DNA from 2 places in the Pediococcus parvulus genome. Region 2 is predicted to be linked to the other one. Evidence: a T-box and tRNA genes for the amino acid it is inferred to sense, from the RefSeq annotation. Region 2 holds a T-box; the other holds one or more tRNA genes.
The links. The T-box of region 2 lies ahead of ileS (isoleucine--tRNA ligase). A T-box ahead of a tRNA ligase gene usually reads a tRNA of that ligase, here a tRNA-Ile.
Positions count from the first base shown of each region.

Region 1: it encodes a tRNA-Ile, which carries the amino acid that the T-box ahead of ileS (isoleucine--tRNA ligase) is inferred to sense. The anticodon was not compared.

Region 1 covers NZ_OZ061292.1:583,175-586,594, reverse strand. The annotation lists rRNA gene AB3217_RS02745 (23S ribosomal RNA) at 1-1,720, opposite strand, end outside; tRNA gene AB3217_RS02740 (tRNA-Ala) at 1,902-1,974, opposite strand; tRNA gene AB3217_RS02735 (tRNA-Ile) at 1,988-2,062, opposite strand; rRNA gene AB3217_RS02730 (16S ribosomal RNA) at 2,152-3,420, opposite strand, start outside.
Region 2 covers NZ_OZ061292.1:945,167-948,586, reverse strand. The annotation lists gene ileS (isoleucine--tRNA ligase) at 1-1,524, opposite strand, end outside; T-box leader at 1,573-1,786, opposite strand; gene AB3217_RS04640 (DivIVA domain-containing protein) at 1,785-2,624, opposite strand; gene AB3217_RS04635 (RNA-binding protein) at 2,638-3,420, opposite strand, start outside.

The DNA.
Region 1 (3,420 bases), 360 kb from region 2:
GTTCCTTAACGAGAGTTCTCTCGCTCACCTGAGGATACTCTCCTCGACTACCTGTGTCGGTTTGCGGTACGGGTAGTTAAACTCTAACTAGAAGCTTTTCTCGGCAGTGTGACATCAGGAACTTCGTTACTTTAAATTTCACTCCCCATCACAGCTTGTCCTTAAAGTTGAAAGCATTTAACTCTCAACAAGACTCGCTGCTTGGGCGCACATATCCAACCGTGCGCATTCCTTAGCCTCCTGCGTCCCTCCATTGTTCAAACAAGTTTAACTAGTACAGGAATCTCAACCTGTTATCCATCGTCTACGCCTCTCGGCCTCGACTTAGGTCCCGACTAACCCTGGGTGGACGAGCCTTCCCCAGGAAACCTTAGTCATTCGGTGGACAGGATTCTCACCTGTCTTTCGCTACTCATACCGGCATTCTCACTTCTAAGCGCTCCAACAGTCCTCACGGTCTGCCTTCATTGCCCTTAGAACGCTCTCCTATCACGCCACCTTGCGGTGGCATCCACAGTCTCGGTAATATGTTTAAGCCCCGGTACATTTTCGGCGCAGAATCACTCGACTAGTGAGCTATTACGCACTCTTTAAATGATGGCTGCTTCTGAGCCAACATCCTAGTTGTCTATGCAACTCCACATCCTTTTCCACTTAACATATATTTAGGGACCTTAACTGGTGGTCTGGGCTGTTCCCCTTTCGACGATGGATCTTATCACTCACCGTCTGACTCCCGGACATAAATCAATGGCATTCGGAGTTTATCTGAATTCAGTAACCCAAGACGGGCCCCTAGTCCAAACAGTGGCTCTACCTCCATGATCCTTAATCCGAGGCTAGCCCTAAAGCTATTTCGGAGAGAACCAGCTATCTCCAAGTTCGTTTGGAATTTCACCGCTACCCACACCTCATCTCAGCACTTTTCAACGTACACGAGTTCGGTCCTCCAGTGCGTTTTACCGCACCTTCAACCTGGACATGGGTAGGTCACTTGGTTTCGGGTCTACATCTACATACTCAGTCGCCCTATTCAGACTCGCTTTCGCTGCGGCTCCGTTTCTTCAACTTAACCTGGCATGTAAACGTAACTCGCCGGTTCATTCTACAAAAGGCACGCCATCACCCCTTAACGGGCTCTGACTTCTTGTAGGCACATGGTTTCAAGAACTGTTTCACTCCCCTTCCGGGGTGCTTTTCACCTTTCCCTCACGGTACTGGTTCACTATCGGTCACTAGGGAGTATTTAGCCTTGGGAGATGGTCCTCCCGGATTCCGACGGAGTTACACGTGTTCCGCCGTACTCAGGATCCTGAACTGAGGGATCTTCATTTTGCCTACGGGGCTATCACCCGCTCTGGCCAGTCTTCCCAGACTGTTCGGCTATGAAAATCTTTGGTAACTCAAATGTTCAGTCCTACAACCCCAGGAAGCAAGCTTCCTGGTTTGGGCTGTTCCCCGTTCGCTCGCCGCTACTTAGGGAATCGATATTTCTTTCTCTTCCTACGGGTACTGAGATGTTTCAGTTCCCCGCGTCTACCTCCAGCCACGCTATGAATTCACGTAGTGGTAACAACGGATTAGTGTTGTTGGGTTTCCCCATTCGGAAATCTCCGGATCAAAGCTTACTTACAGCTCCCCGAAGCATATCGGTGTTAGTCCCGTCCTTCATCGGCTCCTAGTACCAAGGCATTCACCATGCGCCCTTTATAACTTAACCTAACTTTACCAAAGGTAAAGTGGTTTTGAGTTTAGCGATTATTTTTCGAACTAATCTTGTTTTAAAACTCTATAAAACGCGGTGTTCTCGGTTTAATTACATTATAATAAATAATTAAAATTAGAAAATTTTTCGATATTATTTAGTTTTCAAAGAACAAATTCGACGGCTAAGCCGTCAATGGAGAATAGCGGGATCGAACCGCTGACCTCCTGCGTGCAAGGCAGGCGCTCTCCCAGCTGAGCTAATTCCCCAAAAATGTATCTATGGGCCTAAATGGACTTGAACCATCGACCTCACGCTTATCAGGCGTGCGCTCTAAACCAGCTGAGCTATAGGCCCGTTCGCGCTTATATACATTTGAGAGTAGACCTCTCAAAACTAAACAAAGTTTCGACAATGTGTAGGTTTCCGTTTCTAAATATCCTTAGAAAGGAGGTGATCCAGCCGCAGGTTCTCCTACGGCTACCTTGTTACGACTTCACCCCAATCATCTGTCCCACCTTAGACGGCTAGCTCCCGAAGGTTACTCCACCGGCTTTGGGTGTTACAAACTCTCATGGTGTGACGGGCGGTGTGTACAAGGCCCGGGAACGTATTCACCGCGGCATGCTGATCCGCGATTACTAGCGATTCCAACTTCGTGCAGGCGAGTTGCAGCCTGCAGTCCGAACTGAGAACGGTTTTAAGAGATTAGCTAAACCTCGCGGTCTCGCAACTCGTTGTACCGTCCATTGTAGCACGTGTGTAGCCCAGGTCATAAGGGGCATGATGATTTGACGTCGTCCCCACCTTCCTCCGGTTTGTCACCGGCAGTCTCACTAGAGTGCCCAACTTAATGCTGGCAACTAATAATAAGGGTTGCGCTCGTTGCGGGACTTAACCCAACATCTCACGACACGAGCTGACGACAACCATGCACCACCTGTCATTCTGTCCCCGAAGGGAACGTCTAATCTCTTAGATTGGCAGAAGATGTCAAGACCTGGTAAGGTTCTTCGCGTAGCTTCGAATTAAACCACATGCTCCACCGCTTGTGCGGGCCCCCGTCAATTCTTTTGAGTTTCAACCTTGCGGTCGTACTCCCCAGGCGGAATGCTTAATGCGTTAGCTGCAGCACTGAAGGGCGGAAACCCTCCAACACTTAGCATTCATCGTTTACGGCATGGACTACCAGGGTATCTAATCCTGTTCGCTACCCATGCTTTCGAGCCTCAGCGTCAGTTACAGACCAGACAGCCGCCTTCGCCACTGGTGTTCTTCCATATATCTACGCATTTCACCGCTACACATGGAGTTCCACTGTCCTCTTCTGCACTCAAGTCTTCCAGTTTCCAATGCACTTCTTCGGTTAAGCCGAAGGCTTTCACATTAGACTTAAAAGACCGCCTGCGCTCGCTTTACGCCCAATAAATCCGGATAACGCTTGCCACCTACGTATTACCGCGGCTGCTGGCACGTAGTTAGCCGTGGCTTTCTGGTTGGATACCGTCACTGCATGAGCAGTTACTCTCACACACGTTCTTCTCCAACAACAGAGTTTTACGACCCTAAAGCCTTCATCACTCACGCGGCGTTGCTCCATCAGACTTTCGTCCATTGTGGAAGATTCCCTACTGCTGCCTCCCGTAGGAGTCTGGGCCGTGTCTCAGTCCCAATGTGGCCGATTACCCTCTCAGGTCGGCTACGTATCACTGCCT
Region 2 (3,420 bases):
TTCCGGAAGTAAGTCCTTAGCTTCACGATCAAACCAAACATCGGAACCATATTTTTCAAACAAGTCAGCAACATGACCAATCGTTTCTTTGGTCATGATTGCTTCACCATCTTCACCATAAAAGATTGGCAATGGCACACCCCAAACACGTTGACGAGAAATTACCCAGTCACCACGATCACGAATCATGTTGTAAAGACGTTTTTGACCCCATGATGGTGTGAACTTAACATCATCAATCGCCTTAAGGATTTTATCTCGAATTTTATCCACTGAAGCAAACCACTGAGGAGTTGCTCGGAAGATAACGGGTTTCTTGGTCCGCCAATCAAATGGATAACTATGTTTGTAAGGCATGTAGTCTAATAACAAGTTAGCTGCCTTTAATTTATCTAAGGCAATTTTATTTGCATCATCATAGAAGACACCTGCAAAATCTTTACCAGCTTCATCTGTCATATAGCCTTGATCATTTACAGGTACTAAAATATCTAAACCATACTGCTGACCAACACGGAAGTCATCTTCACCAAAACCAGGAGCAGTATGAACTAAACCAGTTCCGGCATCTAATGTCACAAAATCGCCCAACATGACAACTAATTTACGCTCTGGATAGAATGGATGTTGCGTTAAGACACGATCCATGTCAGCACCTTTAACTGTTTTAAGAACTTTCACATTTTCCCAGCCAAATTTCTCGGTCACATTGTCAACTAATTCTGTGGCAATCACGAATTTGCGGGTTTCACCTTCAGGCTGCACAACTGAATAATCAAAATCAGCATCAATTGTAACCCCTTCAGAAGCAGGGATTGTCCAAGGAGTAGTTGTCCAAACCACCAAATAGGTATCAGTATCCAAGACCCCTTTGCCATCTACAACTTGTTCCGCAAAGAAAGCTGATGGTGAAGTGACATCATGATATTCGACTTCTGCTTCTGCCATGGCAGATTCAGATGACCAAGACCAGAACACAGGATGTTTTCCTTTATAAATCAAACCTTGTTCCGCCATTTTACCAAATGTACGAATTTCTTGAGCTTCAAATTCTGGTTTCAAAGTCAGATATGGATTATCCCACTCACCAGCAACTCCCAAACGCTTGAAGTCTGCTTTTTGCATTTCAACTTGCTTCAACGCATAATCTCGGCAAAGTTTACGGAACTCTGTGGTTGTCATTTTTTTTCGATCATAGCCGGCTTTTTTTAATTGCTGTTCAATTGGTAAACCATGGGTATCCCAACCAGGGACATAGGGAGAACGATAACCTGCCATAGATTTGTAGCGCACAATAATATCTTTGGAAACCTTATTCATGGCATGACCCATGTGGATATTGCCGTTTGCGTATGGAGGTCCATCATGCAAAATAAAGGTTGGTTTACCCTCATTTAACTTTTGTCGTTGTTCATACAGTTTATTTTCTTCCCAAACCTGTTCGCGTTTTAGCTCATTAACAGGTAAATTACCGCGCATCTTAAATTTTGTCTTTCCTAAATTCAATGTGTCTTTTACACGCATTAACTCTCACTCCTTAAATTATTTTTTGATATAAAAAAAGACCTCGTCATAAGGGACGAAGTCTTCGTGGTACCACCCAATTTTGAAAACACTAGTAATGTTTTCCTTAATTCAATAACGGCTTTTAAACCGATCAAATCTACCTGAAGTCAATTTGATGTCTCAGAGATGATATCTCAAATGGATTCTGATTAGCCTCTCATCAATTCGCTAACTCGCTGACAGTTTGCCATTTTTAATGTATTCTCTTCAAAGAAAATCTATTCATTTTTAGCATTAACATGAAGTCCAGAATTTTCATGACCTTCTGAATCTGATTTGTCATTTGGAAAGACAACTACCGTTTCTGGAGCTGTATTCTTTGAATCATCTTCGTCCTCATTATGAGAGTCCCCATCCTGTTTAACCGATGTTTCGGTTGAATTCTCAGCTGGTTTCTCTTTTTCCTGAAGAAATTCATCATCTTTTTTCTCTGGTTCAACAGCCGGCGTAATATCGCGAGCGTCTTCTTCATCAACTGAGTTTACTCTTGACTCTTTGATCTTGTCAAGGGTTCCAGTATGCAACATTGCATCCTTCAGGTCGCTCACCTGCACATCTTGATCTTCTTTTAAAATACTATCCCATTCGCTGCCATTAATCATCTGCAATTGAGAATCAACCAAAACTTGAACCCGTTGGCGATAAAGGCGCGCATTTTTACGTAACTCGTTGGTTGCTAAGATAAGTCGCTTTGCTTTTTCAGCCTGCTCATCAATCACAGCCTCCGCACTAACCCGCGCTTTTTGAACCATTCCATCGGCCTGCTTTTGAGCTTCTTCAGCAGTCAACTCTGCTTCCCGCTTAGAACTACTCTTAACCTTGTCTGCCGCATCTTGTGCAACCAAAATTGATTTATTAAGTGCTTCTTTCATATCATCGAAATATTCAATTTTAGTTTCAGCATTTTCTACTTCTTTTTGTAAAGAAGAGATTTTGTCTAATGCCCGTCGATATTCAATTGCAACTTGTTGTAAAAACTCATCAACTTCATTAGGGTTATAGCCGCGCATTTTATTTGAAAATTGTTTGTTCTGAATATCTACTGGATCTAAAGACATACTGATTCCTCCATCATTTTTTCTTTTTACTACTAATAATTGAAATTAAAATTCGAATTTTATTTTTTTTGGTTTTGCCTTCAATACTGTCAAGCCGAATACGCCCATATCCACGAACTGATAACAAATCATTTGCTACCAATTCAAAATCAGGTCGTTGATGAGGTTTCCAGTTCAAAGTAACCTTCCGTTCTTCTAATAATTCCTTGGCGTGGTTACGAGACAAATGAAAACCCTCTGCAATCACAGAATCAACTCGAACTGACGCTACTGTTGTACTACCCGATTCCCAGTCATTTTCAGGTTCAACTGCATCACTTAACTCTTTTTCAGCCAATCGGACCTTGACATTGCCAATTTTACTAACCTGTGACAAAAAGAAATCTACCATTTCAGATTTTACAAAAAACTGCCACTCATCGCCATTAGAAATGATATCCCCAAACGTGTCTCTTTCCACGCCCATATTAGCAAGCGTCCCTAAAACATTGCGATGATGAATTTTGGCAAACTTTACCGGATAGCCAATGTTCATTAAACTGACATTGAAATCCTTTCGTTCTGGCACAAAATAATCCGGAAAAATAATTGCCCGTTGCATTTCTGCTCTGGAATATCCACCAAAGCTTTGAACTTTGATATCATCCAAACGATTGACTAACGTTATCAAAATGAAAATTTCCCGTGGATTAAGAAAATTTGTTAACACAAATCGGTTTTGATCACGTACTTCTTGAATCCAGCCCGTTGCTTCATCTACAAACGGTGCTTCCTCAGGACGAAAATGTTGCATAAT